Regions from separate parts of the Noviherbaspirillum sp. L7-7A genome, predicted to be linked through region 2. Evidence: predicted binding sites of a transcription regulator. Region 2 holds the regulator's gene; each other region holds the start of a gene.
What was found. The regulator FliA, encoded in region 2, starts transcription of late flagellar genes. The targets are predictions, from matches to a motif close to CTAAAGTTTNNNNNNNNNNNGCCGNTA.
Positions count from the first base shown of each region.

Region 1: the regulator FliA is predicted to act here: its motif matches at 1,893-1,919, upstream of KTQ42_RS02210 (flagellin).
Region 3: the regulator FliA is predicted to act here: its motif matches at 1,556-1,582, upstream of KTQ42_RS07885 (flagellar protein FliT).

Region 1 covers NZ_JAHQRJ010000001.1:479,090-486,453, reverse strand. The annotation lists gene KTQ42_RS02215 (flagellar protein FlaG) at 1-181, opposite strand, end outside; gene KTQ42_RS02210 (flagellin) at 280-1,800, opposite strand; gene sugE (quaternary ammonium compound efflux SMR transporter SugE) at 2,140-2,457, shown strand; gene KTQ42_RS02200 (NADP-dependent malic enzyme) at 2,766-5,078, opposite strand; gene KTQ42_RS02195 (rubrerythrin family protein) at 5,315-5,794, shown strand; gene KTQ42_RS02190 (rubredoxin) at 5,831-5,995, shown strand; gene KTQ42_RS02185 (FAD-dependent oxidoreductase) at 6,207-7,364, shown strand, end outside.
Region 2 covers NZ_JAHQRJ010000001.1:1,896,106-1,903,469, reverse strand. The annotation lists gene KTQ42_RS08650 (hypothetical protein) at 1-270, shown strand, start outside; gene KTQ42_RS08645 (hypothetical protein) at 1,127-1,264, shown strand; gene flhF (flagellar biosynthesis protein FlhF) at 1,261-2,676, shown strand; gene KTQ42_RS08635 (antiactivator of flagellar biosynthesis FleN protein) at 2,669-3,502, shown strand; gene KTQ42_RS08630 (RNA polymerase sigma factor FliA) at 3,508-4,239, shown strand; gene KTQ42_RS08625 (flagellar motor protein) at 4,221-4,961, shown strand; gene motD (flagellar motor protein MotD) at 4,969-5,748, shown strand; gene KTQ42_RS08615 (hypothetical protein) at 5,808-7,364, opposite strand, start outside.
Region 3 covers NZ_JAHQRJ010000001.1:1,728,805-1,736,168, reverse strand. The annotation lists gene KTQ42_RS07890 (flagellar hook-length control protein FliK) at 1-997, opposite strand, end outside; gene KTQ42_RS07885 (flagellar protein FliT) at 1,006-1,371, opposite strand; gene KTQ42_RS07880 (response regulator transcription factor) at 1,652-2,305, opposite strand; gene KTQ42_RS07875 (sensor histidine kinase) at 2,302-3,447, opposite strand; gene KTQ42_RS07870 (CheR family methyltransferase) at 3,847-4,701, shown strand; gene cheD (chemoreceptor glutamine deamidase CheD) at 4,710-5,318, shown strand; gene KTQ42_RS07860 (ProQ/FinO family protein) at 5,429-5,857, shown strand; gene KTQ42_RS07855 (TonB-dependent siderophore receptor) at 6,366-7,364, shown strand, end outside.

The sequences.
Region 1 (7,364 bases), 1.4 Mb from region 2:
GCCTGACTTCCTTCGGATCGGCTTCGGCCGTTTCGGCGCCGGTACTGATACCAGCCACTTCCTGCTGCTTCACGGCCTCCGGCTGCCGCGCCGCGCGCAGCTGCAGATCCGTCTGTTTGTTGTCTGCGCCCTGCGTGGCGAGCGGCGACAAACCGGCGCCTGATACTGGAGCGATGTTCATGATGCACCCTTTCTGCTAATGACAAAACGGAAAACAGTCGCCCGTTTTCCGTTTTATTCGAGAGAACGTCCTGAAACGTTACCGGGCGAGCCCGGCGATTAACCCCTCAGCAGCGACATCACGCTGTTGGGCAGCTGGTTGGCCTGGGCCAGCATCGCGGTACCGGCCTGCTGCAGGATCTGGCTGCGGGTCATGTTCGCGGTCTCCGAAGCGAAGTCGGTATCGGTGATGCGGCTACGCGATGCCGACAGGTTCTCGGTCGTGGTCGCCAGGCCGGAGACCACCGAGCCGAAGCGGTTCTGCAGGGCGCCGAGGTCGGAGCGGCTGTCGTTGATCGACTTCAGCGCGCCGTCGATGGCTTCCAGGGCTTTCTGGGCGCCGGCGGCGGTGGAGATGTCGATGTTTTCGACGCTTGAGACCGAGGACACTGTGGTGGCAGCGGTGACGCCGGTGGCCAGGCCAGCCTTTGCCACGCTTGCGCCGCCGACGACGATGCCGGCGGAACTCGTGCTCGACAGGCTAACCGTGCCGTGGGTGGTAGCCGCTACGCCGGCGGTGCCGCCGGTGACGGATTGCGTGCCCATGCTCAAGCCGGTCTGCGCATCCAGTGCGGTCTTGTTTGCAGTGGCAGTTGCGGCATCGGCGGCACTGCCATTCATTCCCAGCGCCACGTCACGACCGTCCGCAGCAGTCAGCTTGACTGCGCCAGTTGTGGCATCCGCAGTCGCCGTCACGCCGGTCTGGGAACTGATCTTGTTGATGGCGGCGGCAACGTTCGCGCCCTGGCCGGCAGCAGTCGTGCCGGCAGCGATCGCGCCGACATCCACGCCGTTGACATTGAACGTATTTGCAGCAACCGCCGTGAAAGCCGTGGCCGCGCTGCCTTGTACGGCGGTCGAATTGGCGGTTGCGGTCACACCGCTTTGAGCCGATACGGCATTGATCGCGTTGGCAACCGAGTAGGCACTGGCGGCCGACTGACCGGGCGCGGCGCCAACGTTGGAGGCGCCAACCTGCTGGCCGTTCAGGGTCAAGTCGCCGGCGGCAAGCGCAGCGGTGGTTGCGCCGCTGGTCAGCTTCGCGCTGCTCGACTGGCCAGCGCTGCCCAGTTCAGACGTACGTGCGCTGCCGATCTTGTTGACAGTAATGCGGTCGTTGTCAGTGTTGTTCGCGCCGATCTGGAAGGTCTGTGCATTGAACGAGCCATCCAGCAGCTTCACGCCGTTAAACGAGGAGTTCTTCGCAACGCGGTCAATCTCGCTCTTCAGCGCGGTGACTTCGGTCTGCAACGCAGCACGGTCCGAATCGCTGTTCGAAGCATTGGCTGCCTGCACCGACAACTCACGCATGCGCTGCAGGTTGTTGGAGATCGAGCCCAGGTCGCCTTCGGCGGTCTGCGCCAGCGAGATGCCGTCGTTGGCGTTACGAGCTGCTTGATTCGAGCCGCGGATCTGGGCGGTCATGCGCTCCGAGATCGCCATGCCGGCGGCGTCATCCTTGGCGCTGTTGATGCGCAGGCCGGAAGACAGGCGCTGCAGGGAAGTCGTGAGGCCAGCCGACGAGCTGCTCAGGTTACGTTGTGCATTCAGGGAAGCGACGTTGGTATTGATAACGGACATGCTGTTCTCCTAAGAAACTGGTTAAGAAATCTGGCTACTCAGCCAGCCCGTTCGGTGCCCTGTTCGGCGTTCCCTGCGGGTTACAAGTTACTTAACGGAGGGTCCTGAAAAACCTTGAGGAACTTTTTGAAGTTTTTTTTAAAAAGACTTGACAGTTGACTAGTCGGCCCTGATGGCCCGGCTTTAACGGCAACTGATGCAAATTCTTTAATAATCCTGCATAAACGGCACATCCATGTGCAGCGAGGCAGAAGGCTTGCTTGCGCTCTTCACCGATTGCCGCGGATTGCGTACCGTTGAGGCTTTGCGTTCAACGGCGCGCGTCGCCTTTACGGATTCATGGACTGGATACTTCTCATCATCGCCGGCCTGTTCGAAGTGGCCTGGGCCATTGGCCTCAAATACACCGAAGGCTTCACCCGCCTCTGGCCCAGCCTCGGCACCGCCGCTGCAATGCTGGTCAGCATAGGATTGCTTGGCGTTGCAATGCGCGCCCTGCCGGTGGGGACAGCGTACGCGGTCTGGGTAGGCGTGGGCGCGGTCGGCACAGTCATCCTTGGCATCGTGCTGTTCGGCGAATCCGCCAGCCCGGCACGGCTGGTCAGCGTGGGGCTGATCGTGGCCGGGATCATTGGCCTGAAGCTGGCGGGGGAATAAGGCTGTTGCCATTCAAGCGCCGTTGAGGGCGCCGTGACAACGCTACCGAAGTACGAAAACTGCAGGTTCGTAGGGTGCAATACCCCGCAGGGGCATTGCACTATTAGTCGATCAAGAAGTCGGCCGACATGACTATTACGGTTTGCGACCCATGGTGCAATGCCCTTCGGGTATTGCCTCCTACGCGAGCGACATTCCCTTCACGTCAAGAGCCATTTTCATCGCCGGCCACCCTGCCACGCAAATAAAACAAAAGGCAAAAAAAACCGCTGCCTTCAGCAGCGGTTTTTGTTCAAAACCCAAAGCGCTCAGCGCTGATACACCGCATCTACCACGCACAGCGCCGTCATGTTCACGATACGGCGCACGGTGGCCGACGGCGTCAGGATATGTACCGGCTTGGCGCAACCCAGCAGCACCGGCCCGATCGCGATGCCGTTGCCGGCCGTGGTCTTGAGCAGGTTGTAGGCAATGTTGGCGGCGTCGATGTTGGGCATCACCAGCAGGTTGGCTTCGCCGCTCAGGCTGCTTTCCGGCATGGTGCGCTTCAGCAGCGCCGGGTTCAATGCGGTGTCGCCATGCATTTCACCGTCGACTTCCAGCTGCGGGTCCAGCTCGCGCAGCAGGCCGAGCGCGGTGCGCATCTTTCTTGCCGACTCGCTGTTGCTGGTGCCGAAGTTGGAATGCGACAGCAGCGCCACCCGCGGCATCAGGCCAAAGCGGCGCATTTCCTCGGCGGCCAGCAGCGTGATCTCGGCGATCTGCTCGGCGCTCGGGTTCTCGTTGACATGGGTGTCGACGATCATGATCTGGCGGTCCTGCAGCAGCAGCGCATTCATCGCCGCATAGACATTGACGCCCTCGCGCTTGCCCAGCACATGATCGATGTAGCGCAGATGCACGTCGGTGGTGCCGTAGGTGCCGCAGATCATGCCGTCGGCATCGCCCTTGTGGACCATCATGGCGCCGATCAGCGTATGACGACGGCGCATCTCCAGCTTGGCGTACTGCTGGCTGATGCCTTTCCTGATCGTCATCTGCAGATAGGTCTCCCAGTAGCTGCGGAAACGCTCGTCATATTCGGGGTTGATGACCTCGAAGTCCACGCCCGGACGCAGGCGCAGGCCGAACTTCTCGATGCGCTGCGCCAGCACGGCCGGACGGCCCACCAGGATAGGCTTGGCCAGGGTCTCGTCGACCACCACCTGCACCGCGCGCAGCACTTTCTCTTCCTCGCCCTCGGCATAGACGATGCGCTTCAGTTCCGCCGGCGCCTTCTTGGCCACCGCGAAGATCGGCTTCATGAAGGTGCCGCTGCGGTAGACGAATTGCTGCAGGCGTTCGGTATAGGCCTGCACATCCTGGATCGGGCGTGCGGCAACGCCGCCCGCCTCGGCCGCCTTGGCCACCGCCAGCGCGATGCGCTCCATCAGGCGCGGATCGAAAGGCTTGGGGATGATGTATTCCGGGCCGAAGGACAGGTTGGTGATGCCGTAGGTGGTGGCGACGATGTCGGACTGCTCTTCCTGCGCCAGGCCCGCGATCGCATGCACCGAGGCGATTTCCATGTCGCGGGTGATGGTGGTCGCGCCGCAATCGAGCGCGCCGCGGAAGATGTACGGGAAGCACAGCACATTGTTGACCTGGTTCGGGTAGTCCGAACGGCCGGTGGCGATCACGGCGTCGCTGCGCACTGCCTTCACGTCTTCCGGCGTGATTTCCGGATTCGGGTTGGCCAGCGCCAGGATCAGCGGACGCGGCGCCATCTTCATGACCATGTCCTGCTTCAGCACGCCGCCGGCCGACAGGCCGAGGAAGATGTCGGCATCGGCGATCACGTCGTTCAGGCTGCGGGCCTCGGTCGGCTGCGCAAAGCGCGCCTTGTCCGGGTCCATCAGTTCGACGCGGCCGGAATACACCACGCCGGCCAGGTCGGTGACCCAGATGTTCTCGATCGGGAAGCCGAGGTCGACCAGCAAGTCCAGGCAGGCCAGCGCAGCCGCGCCGGCGCCGCTGACGACCAGCTTGCATTCCTTCATGTCCTTGCCGACCACCTTCAGGCCATTCAGGATGGCGGCGCCAACGATGATGGCAGTGCCATGCTGATCGTCGTGGAAGACCGGGATCTTCATCTTCTCGCGCAGCTTGCGCTCGATGTAGAAGCACTCGGGCGCCTTGATGTCTTCGAGGTTGACGCCGCCGAAGGTCGGCTCCAGCGCGGCAATGATGTCGCACAGCTTGTCGGGGTCGGTTTCATTGACTTCGATGTCGAAGACATCGATGCCGGCGAACTTCTTGAACAGCACGCCCTTGCCTTCCATCACCGGCTTGGAAGCCAGCGCGCCGATATTGCCCAGCCCGAGGACGGCGGTACCGTTGGAAATCACGGCAACCAGGTTGCCACGCGCGGTATAGCGGAACGCGTTGGCCGGGTCGACCACGATTTCCTCGCAGGCAGCTGCCACGCCGGGTGAATAGGCCAGCGACAGGTCGCGCTGGTTGGTCAGTTGCTTGGTGGGAGTAACGCTGATTTTTCCGGGAGTCGGAAATTCATGATATTCGAGCGCCGCCTGGCGCAATTGCTGGCGAATTTCTTCTTTCTGGTCGTTCGGCGTATCCATTGCAACCTTCCTATGAATTCTTACGGAAAGCTGACGATTTTAGCAGACGCTTGACATTGAACTAATAGGTATTTTCACGAATCAAGAGTTGGTTAATAAGGTGCAATACATTTCTGCCAAGAATATTCTTGAAAGCTATCCCTTCGATAACTACAATCAATTTCGCAGATCGATTTATTTTGGCTATGATCCACTCCATTCTGATTTGCCGAATTAATTTCATAAGGGAGTACATCATGGCCGACCACAATTCCGTTACGGTGCAAAACCTCGAAGCCGCGTTTGCCGGCGAGTCGATGGCGCATATCAAGTACCGTTATTTCGCCAAGCTGGCGCGTGCCGCCGGCGCCGAAGATGTCGCGAAGGCCTTCGAAGCCACCGCTGACCAGGAAGTCATGCATGCCTTCGGCCATCTCGATCTGCTTTATCCCAAGGCGAAGATGACTCCTGCGAAAGCGCTGGAAATCGCGATCGAAGGAGAAACGTACGAATATACCGAGATGTATCCGAAGTTCCGCCACCTTGCAGTGGAAGAAGGCAATCAGGCTGCCGTGGCGGAGTTCGATGAGCAAATCGCCGAATCCAAGGAGCATGCCGAGAATTTCCGTCGCACCCTGGAAATGGCGGCCAAGCGCTTCGCCGCGCTGGCCAAGGTTGAGGAGCGCCACGCCAACCATTATCGCGACGTGCTGAACGCGCTCGGCAAGGCCGCCTGACGGCACAATGAATTCAACTTCAACAAAGGGAACCCAATGAAAACCTATCAATGCGTCGTTTGCGGCTTTGTCTACGATGAAAGCATCGGCATGCCGGAGGATGGCATCCCCGCCGGCACCCGCTGGAACGACATTCCCGACAACTGGGAATGCCCGGATTGCGGCGTCTCCAAGGCCGATTTCGAGATGGTGGAAATCTGACGCCAGCCGGACGAAGGCCGTCAGCCGGCTCAACGGCCATGATGCGTGGCCGGCCGGGCTGAGGCCAGCCGTTGACGCAGCCGCTATACTGGCGCTCCGGAATCCGCAGGTTCACTGCTGCCGAACCCGCGTTCTCGCTGCGAGACAATAAGATACTGAAGCGCGCCATCCCGGTCATCGGCATGGCGCGCATTTTTTGCAAGGATGCTTCATGAAACCGATCATCATCATTGGCGCCGGCATGGCCGGCTATACCGCCGCCCGCGAATTGCGCAAGCTCGACAAGGAAGTGCCGATCACCATCATCACAGCGGACGATGGCGGCTTCTATTCCAAGCCCATGCTGTCCAACGCCTATGCCCAGAAAAAGCTGCCGGCCCAGTTGATAACGCAAAGCGCAACCCAGCTTGCGGCGCAGATAGGCGCCACCATCCTGACCTCCACCACGGTAAGCGGCATCGATACCGCCGAGAAAACCCTCGCCACCAGCGGCGGCGTTCTCGACTATGACAAGCTGATCTTTGCCATCGGCGCCCAGCCGATCCGTCTGCCGCTGCAGGGCGATGCCGCCGGGCAGGTAATGTCGGTCAATCACGTGGAAGACTATGCCCGCTTCCGCGAACTGCTGGATGCGACCGAAGCCGGACGCCAGGCGCGGGTGATGATCCTGGGCGCCGGCCTGATCGGCTGCGAATTCGCGGACGACCTGGCTGGCGGCGGCCATGCCGTCACCCTGATCGACCCCAATCCGCTGCCGCTGGCGGCGCTGGCCGCGCCGGCATTGTCCGAGGGTTTGCAGGCAGCGCTGCTGACACGGGGCGTAAGGCTGTGCCTGGGCACAACGGCGACGCGGATCGATCACAGCGAAAAAGGGGTGAAAGCCACGCTGGCCAATGGCGAGACGGTGGAGGCCGACATCGTGCTGTCAGCGGTCGGCCTGCGACCCAGCACTGCACTGGCCCAGGCTGCCGGGCTGAAGGTCAATCGCGGCATCGTGGTCGATGCCTATGGCCAGACCAGCGCGCCGGACGTCTATGCGCTGGGCGATTGCGCCGAATACACGCAAGCCGATGGCGTCACCCGCATCCTGCCGTATATCGCCCCCCTGCTCAACGCCGGCCGTGCCATTGCCAAAACACTGACCGGCACACCAACCGCTATCGATCTGAAGCCAGCGGCAGTCATCGTCAAGACGCCCTGCTACCCGCTGGCACTGGTGCCGCCGCCGCAAACTGCGCTGGAAAGCGGCAGATGGCACACGACCGAGGAAAGCGGCCGCACCGTATGCCGCTTTATCGATGCGGAAGGCCTGGTTGCGGGATTTGGCCTGTCGCACCACGAAGCCGCAAGCCGCCAGGTATTGATGGCG
Region 2 (7,364 bases):
GCGCGTCCCATGCAGGAAGAGGGAGGCACCTATGCAATAAGACGCAGCGCGGGCCATCAGCAGTTGCGTGCTGAGTATCTGAAGGAATTCAATGAGCATATGGAAGAGCACCTGCTGAAGTGCCTGCCAGAGGAGGAACGGCAGGTCTATCTGGATACATTGGCGCAATGCAGGCATGACGGCCTGGCCCAAACAGAAAGGGCCAGCCGTATGCAGGAGATCATGAAGGGCATCATTACCCGTGCGGAGGCGGCAGCCACTCTGTCATAGATACTGTCATGCCAGTCAAGCCCATGTAATGTTGGATCAAAGGCCTGCCGTAACGCTTGCTGTTCATCACAGGCTATGGTGAACGGGCAGCTATGGTAGGGTGGAATACCCCGAAGGGGCATTCCACGGCCTCTGCCGGCGCAAGCACCAGGCTGGCGTGGCAACCGCGGCGGTATCGCGTAATGCCCCTCCGGGGTATTACGCCCTATATCTTCCATGATGCCTTACCTATTCATTCCAGCGTCACCCGCAAAAAGCCGGCGATCCGTAAGCTGGAGTACCCCGAAGGGATATTCCAGCTTTGGTCGATCAAGCCAAGGCTTTACAGTTACCTGCGTTGTAAAGTCAAGACCGAAGCTAAAGCGCCAGTGCCGCCCGTGCCTTGCCAGGTCACGCAATGCGATTGCACTGCCGTGGAGACAAGCCGGGAATCCGTACCGGCGGCCGTGTCACTTTTTTGCCTTGCCAAAAGGTAACCAGAAAAGGCGAACCGGTGATCATGCCCGGTGCGCGGGATGCCCTTGTCAGCGGTGCACGGATCGGGGCGCGGCTAAACTCGCTCCAGTTCGTTTCGCCCAGCCAAACGCCGCACTTTATTCGCTCCAGGACCCGCTGGCACGGCGCGCTCAACAGGTGTTTTCTGCAACGGCAACAGCCACTTCAACAATCAACGGCACCGTCACCGCCAAGGCGGAATGAATCGCCGCTTCCCGCCCGACGCTTTTTCAGCCGCCGAGGAAAAAGGCCCATAAACCCCTCCTGTTCCCCGGATGCAACTTCTCTACCATCCCCAATAATCTGTCCTGTAAGAAACCCCTGCGCCGCACCGGCGCCGGATCACACCACAGGAGCGGCATTGGATAACAGCGACTTTCATGCAGATACTGAACCGATGGCATACAGCGGCATGCACGGAATCAGGCTGCCGTCGCTCGCCGGCGTGCCGCCCGCCAAGAACATCAAAGTGACTGCCCTGGTGGGAGGCCAAAAATGAACGTCAAGAAATTCTCTGCCCGGACATCTCGCGAGGCTTTGCGCATGGTCCGTGACGCGCTCGGCGCCGACGCGGTGATCCTGTCCAATCGCACGGTCAATGGCAGCGTCGAGGTGCTGGCCCTGGCCAGCGCCGATATGGCTTCCCTGGCCGAGCCGGCGGTGGAAAAGGAAGTGCTGCCCCAGCCGCTGGTGGCCGCCCTGGCCGGCAGGCGCATGCCGGCCGCAGCGCCCGCACCGATCCCTGCGCCGGCACGATCGCCGGAAGTGGAACAGGCACGGGTTCAGCCGCAGCTGCGCAACGGGTCGACCGCCAGCGCCTTCGAGCGCCTGAAACCCACCCCCGTGGAAGTGCCGGCGCCCGTGGCTGTGGCATCCGCGCCGGTCGAGCGCCAGAACGCGCCGCAGCCACGCGCTGCCAGCGCCCCAGTCGACAACAGCCAGGCCGAGATGCGCCAGATGATGGAAGAGATCCGCTCCATGCGCAGCATGATGGAAGCGCAGCTGGCCGAGATTTCCTGGGGGGCGCAGCACCGCCGCGAACCGATGAAGGCCACCGTCATGCGCGAGATGCTGGCCGCCGGCTTTTCCGCCAGCCTGGCGCGCTATCTCACCGAAAAACTGCCCGAGCATGACGGCGTGGACGGCATGGCCTGGATCAAGGGCGTCCTGATGCGCAACCTGTCGGCCGCGCCCGATGAAAACGCGATCCTCGACAACGGCGGCGTGTTCGCCCTGGTGGGCCCCACCGGCGTGGGCAAGACCACCACCACCGCCAAGCTGGCGGCGCGGTGCGTGATGCGCCACGGCGCCGGCAAGCTGGCCCTGATCACCACCGACGGCTATCGTATCGGCGGCTTCGAGCAGCTGCGCATCTACGGCAAGATCCTCGGCGTGATGGTGCATTCGGTGAAGGATGAGGCCGACCTGCGCATCGCGTTGTCCGAGCTGAAGAACAAGCACACCGTGCTGATCGATACCGCCGGCGCCAGCCAGCGCGACCAGATGGTGGCGGAGCAGGTGGCGATGCTGTCCGGCGCCGACACCCCGGTCAAGCGCATCCTGTGCATGTCGGCCACCTCCACCGGCGAGACGCTCAATGAAGTGGTGCGCGCCTACAAGGGCAACGGCCTGGCCGGCGCCATCATCACCAAGCTCGACGAAGCCGCCACCATCGGCAGCGTGCTGGACGTGATCATCCGCCAGAAGCTGCAGCTGCAATACATCGCCAATGGCCAGCGGGTGCCGGAAGACCTGCACCTGGCCCGCCCCAATTTCCTGATCGACCGCGCCTTCAAGATGAAGCGCGAAACCGCGCCGTTCCAGTACCAGGACGACGAATTGCCACTGGTGATCGGCAACACCGCCCGCATGATGAATGACCAGTCGCTGCGCGAGGTGGCAATTGGCTAGCATCCGCATCGACCAGGCCGAAGGCCTGCGCCGCATGATCGCCAAACCGGCGCCGCGGGTGCTGACCTTTCTGTCGGCCACGCCCGACCATGAAAAAAGCGCCACGCTGCTGAACCTGGGCGCCTCGCTGGCCCGCACCGGCAGCGGCGTGCTGCTGCTCGACGCCTGCGCCACCGCGCGCGGCGTGGGTGCCGGGCTGGACCGCATGCATGGCGGCACGCTGCTGCAGGCGGCGCGCGCCGAAGCGCGGCTGGCCGACGTGGTGCTGCCGATGCCGCAGGGCTTTGGCATTGCCGTCATGGCCCGCGGCAGCACCAATGCCTTCGAGCGCGAGCATCTGTCGGCGCTGTTTGCAAAGCTGTCATTGGACAATGACATCGTGCTGGTCGATGCCGAGCTCGACGCCGCCAACGCCTTGCCGCTAGAGGCGATGGGCGAGGGCGACATCGTGGTGCAGGTGGAAGACAGCCCGGAATCGATTACCGCCGCCTATGCGCTGATCAAGCGGGTGTCGGAGCGTTATGGCCGCCGCCCGGTCAGCGTGCTGGTGACCGGCGCCGGCATCGTGCGCGCCGGCATGATCTACAAGAACATCGCAGCGGCCGCCCGGCGTTACCTGGCGCTGGAGTTGCAATCCATCGGGTCGGTTCCGCATGACGAGCATCTGGTGCGGGCCACACGCCTGGGCCGTACCGTGATCGACGCATTTCCACTGGCGGGCGCCTCCGTGGCGTTCCGCGACCTGGCCGGCCGCTTTTCCCGCTGCACGATGCAGGCGGGCGGCCGGCGCAGCGCGCTGCCCTGCGGCGCCACCATCGGGGCTTGAAGCACATGTACACCGTACAAGGAAAATCCGACCGCAACCACTTGCTGACGCAGCATGCGCCGCTGGTGAAGAAGCTGGCGCACCTGATGCGCGCCAAGCTGCCGCCCAGCGTCGAGGTCGACGACCTGATCCAGGCCGGCATGATCGGCCTGCTGGATGCGATCAGCCGCTATGAGGAAACCCACGGCGCGCAGTTCGAGACCTATGCGGTGCAGCGCATACGCGGCGCGATGCTGGATGAACTGCGCAGCAGCGACTGGATGCCGCGCAACATGCGCCAGAACATGCGCAAGATCGAGGTCGCGATGACCGAGATGCAGCAGAAGCTGGGCCGCCCGCCCACCGAGAGCGAAGTGGCGGGGCGGCTCAAGATGTCGCTGGCGGAATACCAGGACATGCTGGCCGACGCCGGCGGCCACCAGCTGGTGTACTACGAAGACTTCCAGGATGGCGAAGCCGGCGAACACTTTCTGGACCGCTACTGCACCGACAGCTCGGCCGATCCGCTGCAGGCGCTGATGAACACGGGCTTTCGCAGCGCCGTCATCGAGGCCATCGAGGCCCTGCCCGAGCGCGAGAAGATCCTGATGGGCCTGTACTACGAGCAGGAAATGAATCTGAAGGAAATCGGCGCCATCATGGGCGTCTCCGAATCGCGGGTCTGCCAGCTGCACAGCCAGGCCGTCGCGCGCATGCGCGCCAGACTCCGGGAGCAGGCATGGACTGGGGTAGCCTAGCCGGCCTGCTGCTGGCCGTAGGCGGCATCGCCGCCGGCCAGATGCTCGAAGGCGGCCAGGCCCGCTCGCTGCTGCAGCCGGCGGCCTTCCTGATCGTGGTGGTGGGCACGCTGGGCGCGGTGCTGATGCAGTCGGGCCTGCGCAATTTCATCGCCGCCCTGCGCATGGCGCGCCATGCCTTCCTGCCGGCGGATGACGACCATGCCAGGCTGTCGCGCTCCTTCGTCTTCTGGAGCAACAGCGCGCGCCGGGAAGGCCTGCTGAGCCTGGAGCGCTATTGCGAGCGCGAGCCCGATCCCTTCATCCGGAAAGGCTTGCGCATGATTGTCGATGGCACCGACGGCGACCGGCTGCGGCTGGTGCTGGAGCAGGACATCAATATCTACGAGCGGCGTGAGCGGGGCGTGGTGAAGGTGTGGGAATCGGCCGGCGGCTATGCGCCCACGGTCGGCATCCTGGGCGCGGTGCTGGGCCTGATCCAGGTAATGGAGAACCTGGGCGACCCGAGCAAGCTTGGCGCCGGCATCGCGGTCGCCTTTGTGGCCACCGTGTACGGCGTAGGCCTGGCCAACCTGCTGTTCCTGCCGCTTGCCGGCAAGCTCAAGGCGCGAGTGCAGAATGAAGTGGGGCGGCGCGAGATGCTGGTGGAAGTGATGGCGGGCCTGGCCGCCGGCGAGAACCCGCGCCTGATCGAGGACCGCATGGCGGCCTGGGCCGCCTGAACCGGCCATGGCGCGCAAACGCTACGAGGAGGAGCCGGAGAGCCAGGAGCGCTGGCTGGTGTCCTATGCCGACTTCATCACGCTGCTGTTCGCCTTCTTCGTGGTGATGTATGCGGTGTCCTCGGTCAATGACGGCAAGGTCAAGGTGGCATCCAATGCCCTGACCACCGCCTTCGGTCGCCTGCCGGCCACCACGCCGCCGGTACGTGACAGGCTGGCGCCGGAATTGCCGCTGCTGCCGCGCCAGTCCCTCTACCGCAGCCGCCTGAACGACAATGCGATCCGGCGCGAGAAGGAGCAGCTGACCACCATCGCGCGCGACCTGCTGACCGCGCTGGCGCCTCTGGCCAGCCAGGGCAAGGTGAAAGTCACCCAGGGCGCGCGCGGCATCACGGTGGAAATCAATGCCAGCGTGCTGTTCGCGCCGGGCGATGCGAAGTTGTCAGCGCAGTCGAACGAGGCGCTGGCCGCGGTGGCGCAGGTGCTGAAGGACGACCTGCATGCGATCCAGGTGGAAGGCCACACCGACAATGTGCCGATCCGCAATGCGCTGTATCCCTCGAACTGGGAACTGTCCTCGGTGCGCGCCTCCAGCGTGGTGCGGCTGTTCATCGACAACGGCGTGGCACCGGTGCGCTTGACCGCCATCGGCCACGGCGCGAACCGTCCGGTGGAGTCCAACGACACGCCGGAAGGCCGGCTGCGCAACCGGCGGGTGCAGTTGATGATCATGTCGAATCTGCCGGATGTGCAGCGGGAGGTGGAGATTGGGGCGGGGGTACGGTGAGCAATACACCCAGCTCTTTATGCGGCCTGCATGCCAAAACAGTTTCAGCAGGATGCATGTCAAGTTGCTAAATTGTGCATGCCGACCAATTCTGCCATCAGGTTTGACCATCCCTCCTTATCGACCCTGGCGTCACCCGATGGTGTGAAAGTATCTGAGTCATAGGGGGGCACAAGCATAATAGACGGCCTGCTGTGAGAAGCTTGGCTAGCCAGCCATTCTTTAGCGGCAGCATATGCCGCGCGCCAGTGAGACTGCTTATCGAAGTGAACTTCAAGCACTATCGTTTCCTTGTTCTGCCCATAGGCATTCAGGATGCTTTTATAGTTCTCTTTTGCGAGTTCGGCATTGTTCTTCTCTGCGCGCATTTTTCTTATCCACCCGCTCGGAGGGCAGGCATTGAGCCCGGTGCGCGGAAATGCATCTGCTACACGGTGAGTCTTTGGCGTCACAATTCGTATATCCGCCATTACTTTAAACGGCGCAATTTTAGCGATGGACAAACCTTTAGGAACCGTGGTCATGCCATTAAACGTCTTGCGCATATCCGGGCTGTAAACACTGTCGACATCGTGTTTGTCTGATGCGCCCTTGGGCTTATTGCCGTAAAAGGCTTGGGGTTGAATGCGTTTGGTATGGACCCGGTGATGCAATTTGTCCAGAAGCTCTGTAATTTGCAAGTTGGTGTGGACTGGTTGTGGATTGTTTTCGGCGTTCTCCAACTTTTCCGGCATGTTCGGTTTAAAATTTGCAGGAAATGCCTCCTTAGCATGTCGCTCTAGCCAAGGGCGAATATACCTTTGTATAGCGTGATGTATTTCTTCGCACATGGCGTTTTTTTCCGCAGGAAGGAGCCACAAACTTTCGCGAATGTATTGTGTTGGCTCCCTCGGACCCAAATGAAGCACCATAGCGCCGTTAACCTCAATTTCATGCAGCCTAAGAGGAGCTGATCCTCGCCTCGCAAGGCTATTGAGCTGGCGCAGCTTTTTTTCTATATCCTCCGCTTTTTCTTTTGGTGTTTTTTCAACATCTTTGCCTTCGTCGAAACTTTCCAAGTTAATTACCTTCTTTTTGATTGGTCGCTTGATCCTGATATTTTGGGCTTGGTCTTCCCTAAGTTCTTTTTCTTCCCTAAGTTCTTTTTCCTCCCTAAGTTCTTTTTCCTCCCTAAGTTCTTTTTCCTCCCTAAGTTTCTTATCTTTCAGCTTTTGTTCTGTATCGGATCGTGGCCTGATTGAGAATTCCAAATCATCCTCTAAATCACTTTCATTTTCGTTGGTAACGTAAGTACTTTTTTCTTCCTTAATCCATGACATGATCTTTATTACTTCTCTTTCTTGGAGATCAGGCATTTTTTTCTTGTCTAATTCTTTTTTTTCCACGATCCTTAATGGTGGAATCAGCATGATTCTCTTTGTTTCGCCGGAAGCGGTACAAAAGGCATATGCTGCAGCATAGGCAGCACGCCATTCTTCCTCCCTATCGTCGTATACTTCAAGGACGATGGTATTAGCGTCTCCAGCTTTTTCAAGCTCATTTTTGTAGTACGGAATCCGATCGTGAAAGTCAGGGATTAAAGGGGTATCTTCTGTGGCAGAAAGTAGGTATTGATC
Region 3 (7,364 bases), 170 kb from region 2:
GCGGCAGGCCGGCCGCTTCCAGCGCCAGCGCCAGTTCGCCGCCGCTGGCGCGCAGCAGGTCGGCGCTGCCGGCATCCTGTGCGCGCAGCGCCAGTTGCAGGCGGCCTCCCTGCAGTTGCAGGCTGCCGGCAACGGCGCCCAGCGCCGGCAATTCCAGCCTGACCGTGCTCTGCCAGGCGCGCTCGGCAGGCGGCTGCGCCGGGGCGGCGGGATCGCGCGGCTCTTCACGCACTTCCCATTGCATCGCCTGGCCCGGCAGCAGTTCGCCCTGCCAGCTCACGCTGCGCTGTTCCAGGGTGTCGAGCTGCAGGCGGATCAGGGGCGCGGCGTCCAGCATTGGCGGCGCGGCGTCCGCAGGGGAAGCCGCGGCCAGGCCGGGCGTGCCCTGCACCACCCGCAGTTCGGAAACACTGTCGGCAGGAATGATCTGCAGGAACTGCATCTGCGGCTCGCGCTGCAGCTGGGGCAGGGAGCGGGCGCCGTGCGCCCACTGACTGACGTGGGATTCATAGAACAGGCCGCTGTACTCGAGGCTGTTCTGCAGCGCCTGCGCCAGCGGCGCGGCCTGCAATGGCGTGCCTGGCGCGGCCAGCGGCGCGGCGCCGGCCAGCGCTGCGGGCGTCGCTGAAGCCGGCCGGTCCTTCATGAGGCTGCTGACCAGCCGGGCGGCGGGGCTGACGAATGCCTGGTCCTGGGCCGCAGGCCGCTCCAGCAGGAACAGCGGGCGCGGCTCGCGTCCCACCATGGTCAGCGACAGCTGTTCGCCGACCCGGGTGCCTTCCGGCAAAGCCATGCGGGCGGCGGTGTCGGCAATGCCCACGACGAAGTCGCCATTGGACAGGCGCGACAGCACCTGCGCCTGAAAGGCCTTGCCGGTTTCCAGCGCGGTGAGGCGGCGCAGGCTTTCCTGGCCGGGGTCGCCGAGCGCGGCGACCGGCACCGCGGCGCCGACGGGCGCAGCCGCGGCGGTGCCGCTGATGCCAGGAGTAACCGCCATGGGAGGGTCTAGCCCTTGTGGCCGCTATGGCCGTTGTGGCCGCCATGACCATTGTGGCCATCGCGCTGGGACGGCCGCTGCGCGACGCCCTGCAGCAGCCGCGACAGCTGGTGCAATGAAGGTTCGGTAATGTTGCGTATCTCGCGGTCGTCCGCCAGGATGGATTGCAGGAGGCGTACCTTGCGCGCCCGCAGTTCAGCCGGCAGCGCCGGTGCCGGCTGGCCATGCCGGAGCACTTCCACCTGATCGGCGCAGGCCTGTTCCAGCCGGTGCAGCGCGTCCCAGTCATTCGAGCGGGCTGCGGTGAGCATCTGGCGCGTCAGCGTCGATACATTCTCATACAGCCGGATGACTTCCTCGCTGCTCATAGCCATGCGCCCGCCATCGTCAGGCCGGACCAGGCCGCGTCGTCGGCGCGCCGCGAGGCGGGCAGGGCACAGGCGCTGATGGCGCCATGCATACTTCCAAACATACTTCTGTCTCCAGATCCGATTGAGGCCGCGCTGCCGACTTGCGTCGTAAAAGCGCCCGAGGCGCGAAAATCACACTCTAACGGTATAACGGCAGCTTCAATCAGGACTTTAGAGGGGCAAAGCTGCCCTTATTCGGGCATCAACATGGCGCGTCATGGCAGGCCTGGGCCTGGGCCCGGTATCAGTCCACCAGCTTGTGCTTGATTGCGTAATGGGTCAGTTCGGCATTGTGCCGCAGCCGCATCTTGGCCAGCAGGCGCGAGCGGTACATGCTCACGGTCTTGACCGACAGCGCCAGCTCGGCGGCGATGTCGCTGACCGCCATGCCCGAGGCGATCATGGTCAGGGTCTGGAATTCCCGGTCCGACAGGCTTTCATGCAGCACCTCGTCGCGGTCGTCGCTGACCTGGTTGGCCAGCTGCTGCGCCAGTTCCGGGCTGATGTACTTGCGCCCGGACGCCACCTGGCGGATCGCATTGACCAGCTCGGCCGGGGCGCTCTGCTTGTTCAGGTAGCCGGACGCGCCGGCCTTCAGCGCCCGCACCGCGTACTGGTCTTCCCGGTGCATCGACAGCATCAGCACCGCCAGCGCCGGCTTTTCCTTGCGGATCTGCTTCAGCACCTCGATGCCGCTGCGGTCGGGCATGGAAATGTCCAGCAGCAGCACATTGCTGTCGCAGCCGCGCACCAGCTGCACCGCCGACAGGCCGTTCTCGGCTTCGCCCTCGACCACGATATTGGCCGTGTCGGCCAGGATCTGCTTCAGGCCTTCGCGTACGATCGCATGGTCGTCGGCGATCAGCACCCGGATGGTTTTCCCGCTGTTCCTGTTCATGACGCAGCCGTTTCCCGATGATGTTCACGCGCCGCCGGCGGCAGCGGCAGCCGCACCGCCACCCGGCAGCCCGGCCCGGCGTCGTTCGGGCCGACGTCCAGCATGCCGCCCAGCGCATGCACGCGTTCGACCATGCCGCGTATGCCGAAGGACTTGGGCTTCATCCGGTCAGACGGCGACAGGCCGCGCCCGTTGTCGCGCACTTCCAGCGCGATTGCATCATCCAGCACGTCCAGCCGCACGTCGACCCGCGACGCCTCTGCATGCTTGCCGATGTTGGTCAGGGTTTCCTGGAAGATGCGGAACAGGCCGGTCGCCTGGTCCGGCGGCAGGTCGATATCCTCGCCGCTGGCGCCCGGCCCATGCAGCTCGCACGGTATGCCTAGCTGCTTCTCGAATTCCTGCGCCTGCCATGCAATCGCCGCGACGATGCCCAGGTCCAGCGTGCTGGGGCGCAGGTCGCGGGAAATGCGGTGCGCCGCCTCGATGGTGCGGTCCACCAGCGCATCCACATAGTCGGCCTTCTCGCGCAGCAGGGTGTCGCCCTGGGGCAGGCGCCGGGTGAGCTGGGACAGGGCCATCTTGATGGCGGTCAGGTTGCCGCCCAGGTCGTCGTGGATCTCGCGGGCGATCCGGGTGCGTTCCTCTTCCTTGACCCGCTCCACGTGGGCCGACAGTTCTTCCAGCTGGCGGCGCGAACGCAGGATGTCCTGCGCCGCCTTCTTGCCCTGGGTGATGTTCGTCATCAGCCCGTCCCACTGGATGCCGACGCCATCGACGCGGCGCGGCGTGGCGCGCAGGTTGATCCATTTGATGTCGTGCCAGGTCTCTATCCAGATCCGGCCTTCCCAGTTCCAGCTGGCCAGGCGGCTGGCCGAAGCCTGCATCGTCTCCAGGTAGGAGGCGCGGTCTTCGGGTTCGATCAGCTGCAGCAGCAGTCCGGGGTCGTTGCGCAGCCGGCTGGCGGAAATGCCCAGCAGGCTGGCGCAGCCGCGGCTCAGATAGGGAAAGGCCTGCGTGCCGTCATCGCGCAACAGGAACTGGTACACCAGGCCCGGGGTATTGGAAGCAACGGCCAGCAGGTGGGATGTGCCCGCCTGGTTGGCCGCCTCCTGGCTATCTTGCTGAATGCTTGCCGCCATGCTGTTCTCGTGCCGCCATGCGCCGCGTTCGGCTTGAACGGCAATTGTTATTTCTTGTTCGTAAATTTGTTGCATGGCTCTTATCGAACGTTGCAACGATTGCCGCACAATAGCATTTTTGCGTGGAAAGCTGAAGCCAGGCCGGGCTCAGTGTGGCGGCGTGTGACCGGAAGCGCACACTCCTTATTGTTTCTTATAGGAAATTAAGATATAACTCCGCTTCTGTCGGGCCAGCGGAGACCTTGCTAAAGACTCAGCGCCGGCTGCCGATAATCAAAGGCAGAAGCAGAAAGTGAAATTGCAGCGGGCGGTACGACTGGCAGCAGCCCGCTGAACCTGCATTGCCCCCATTTTGAAAAACGCAACACCAAACCCCGCGAGCAAACGATGGTCGTCAGCATGAAAACAAGCCGGGTGCAGCAACGTGCCGAAGGCTTGAAGGAATTCGAATTCACCGCTCGGGATTTCGAACGGGTTCGTTCGCTGATCTACAAGCAGGCCGGCATCGCGCTCGCGCCGGGCAAGCAGGAAATGGTCTACAGCCGCCTGGCACGCCGGCTGCGCTCGATCGGCATGCATTCCTTCGAACATTATCTGGACATGCTGGAGCACGACCGCGCCAGCGCCGAGTGGGAGTCGTTTACCAATGCGCTGACCACCAACCTGACCTCGTTTTTCCGGGAAGAGCATCATTTCCCTATCCTGGCCGAGCATGTGCGCAACCGGCGCGACGTCAAGGTCTGGTGCTCGGCCGCGTCCACCGGCGAGGAGCCGTACTCCATTGCAATGACGCTGTGCGAAGCCTACGGCACGCTGACGCCGCCTGCGGAGATCCTGGCCACCGACATCGATACCAATGTGCTGGCCACGGCTGAAGCCGGCGTCTATCCGATAGAGCGGGTGGAGCGGCTCTCGCCGGAGCGGCTGCGCCGCTTCTTCCAGCGCGGCACCGGCGCCCAGGCCGGCCTGGTGCGGGTGCGGCCCGAACTGCGCAAGCTGATCACCTTCCGCCAGATCAACCTGCTGGACGACAGCTATCCGATCAAGTCGGCCTTCGACGTGGTCTTCTGCCGCAATGTGATGATCTATTTCGACAAACCGACCCAGGGCCGCATCCTGTCGCGCTTTGCGCCGCTGATGAAGCCCGACGGCCTGCTGTTTGCCGGCCACTCGGAAAATTTCCTGTATGTCAGCGACGCATTCAAGCTGCGCGCCAAGACGGTTTATCAGCTGGCTTCGGCTCGCACACTCTGAGAGCATCCATGCCTATCGCCACGCCCGAGCATTTCGCCAGCAACCTGTACTACGACCGCACCTTCGATAGCGATGCCGCCAAGATCCTGCCTGGCGAGTTCTATTGCACCATCAAGGACATGCTGATCGTGACGGTGCTGGGTTCCTGCGTGGCGGCCTGCATACGCGACCGGGTTTCCGGCATCGGCGGCATGAACCACTTCATGCTGCCGGACGGCGGCGACAGCGACAATCCGCTGATTTCGGCTTCGGCCCGGTACGGCACCTTTGCGATGGAAGTGCTGATCAACGAACTGCTGAAAAGCGGCGCGCGCCGGGAAAACCTGGAAGCCAAGGTATTCGGCGGCGGCAATGTGCTGCGCGGCCTGACGGCGCTGAATGTCGGCGAGCGCAATGCCGCCTTCGTGCGGGCCTATCTCAAGGCTGAAGGCATCAGGGTGGTGGCGGAAGACCTCAACGACATCTTTCCGCGCAAGGTCTATTTCTTCCCGCGCACCGGCCGGGTGCTGGTGAAGAAGCTGCGGGAACTCAACAACAATACCCTGGTCAACCGTGAACAGGACTATGCCAGCCGCCTGCAGGGCGGCAAGGTCGGCGGCGCGGTCGAGCTGTTCTGAGGCGTCGCGCCATCCGGCGATTTTTTTCCGCCGCCGGCCCGGCGCCAGCCGGCCGACGGCGGCCGGCGTGCTATGCTCCCGCCATTTCAAAACAACCCCGCAAGCTGTCCATGACTACACCGACTCCCGTTCCCAGCCCGGCGCAGGCCGCACGCGTCCTGCTGAAACAGCTGCAGGCTGATTTCGAGGTGTTCCGCCAAGCCAAGCCGCTGGCCATCGGCATCGACAAGCAGCTCATCGCCAAGCTGCCCGATGTCAACCGCAAGGTACTGCGCATTGCCCTGGGCATGCACACCAATTCACTGCGTTACCTGAAGGCCATGGAAAAGGCCACCGAGCGCTTCAACCTGGAAGGGCAGGTCGATGGCGAAGTCACCGAAACCCATCGCAGCCATGCCGCGCAGACGGTGCGCGAGCGGCTGAAGAAGGAAGCCGACCAGCGCCGCGCCGAGCGCGCTGCCCAGCAAGCCGAAGAGGCGCGCCGCCAGAGCGAGGAAAAGCTGCACCAGCTGGCGGCGAAGTTCTCCCGCGGCCGCTGATCATCAGGAGCATGCTGCGCCGGCAGGCCAGACTTTAAAGGGCAGTGCCGGAGGAAGATTGCATTGTGCCGGCGCAGCCGGCGCGACCAGTCGAAAGCAAGAGAACCGCAACCGTCGTCCCGTAGGGTGCAATACCCCGCAGGGGCATTGCACGATTGGTCAATCCAGGAAGACCGTCGACCAGGCCGTGCAATTTCCAACGGCAGACGAGCGCCATGCGAAACCAGTCCAACGCCAGCTCACAATCGATTGCCTTTCCACCTGTCGATTTGTAAATGAGAATGATTCCCATTAAAATGGCGGTCGTGTTTCAAAAAGATAAGAGACCCCGTGACCGGCGCGGCTAGCGCCCGGCCACGTTCATCGCCATTTCCGCCAGCCAGACCGGCCTTCCTGCCGGCAGTCAGCCAGAAATCCCTCTGTTCCGTCCCGACCCGGCCGCGGCGTTGCCGCACGCCGCGCATGCCTTGCGGCCGGGGAGGGCATTCACCAGACCAAGGAAAATTCCATGCCATTGCGCCGTACTGCGCTTGCCTTCTCGCTGGCCGCCATCCATTTCCCTTCCGTCCATGCCCAGACCGCCCCCGCCGAACTGGCGCCGGTCGACGTAACCGGCGAGCGTGCCGGCAGCTACAAGTCAAGCAGCGTGCAGGTCGGTACCTTTCGCGACCTCGCGCCGCTGGACGTGCCGCAGACCAGCAATGTGGTAACCCGCGAGGTGCTGGATGCCCAGGCCGCCTCGGGCCTGTTCGATGCGCTGCGCAATACCGCCGGCGTAACCCGCTCGCAACTGACCGGCTCGACCTACGACAACATCGCCATCCGCGGCATTCTGGTGGAAAACCGCGGCAATTACCGGCTCAACGGCTCGCTGCCCATCATCAACCTGATCGACGTGCCGCTGGAGAACAAGGAGCGGGCCGAGGTGCTGAAGGGCGCATCGTCGCTGTATTACGGCTTCGTGCCGCCGTCGGGCATCGTCAACCTGGTTACCAGGCGGGCCGGCAGGCAGGACGTGTCCAACTTCGCCGTGACCGCCAACCAGTACGGCGGCGCAAGCGTGCATGCCGACATCGGCCGGCGCTTCGGCGACGCCCAGCAGTTCGGCGCCCGCGTCAACCTGGTCGAGGGCAGGGAAGAGACCGGCATCGCCAACTATGGCGGCAGCCGTCGGCTGGCCAGCGCCGCGCTCGACTTCCGCGCCAGCCGCGACCTGGGCTTCAGGCTGGACCTGGAGCACTACCGCAAGGAAGTGTCGGAGCAGGCGGCGATCCGCCTGCCTGCCGCCAGCAGTGGCCGCATCGTCCTGCCTGCCGTGCCGGACAACCGCCAGAACCTGGCTTCCGAATGGCAGAAATACGATGCCCAGGCGACCAACCTGCTGTTTCGCACCGATTATTCGATCAACGACAATTGGTCGCTGCTGCTGGAAGCCGGCAAGGCGCGCACCGAGCGCGACCGCCATTTTTCCGAATTCCGCAACGACAGCCTGGCCAGCGGCAACGGC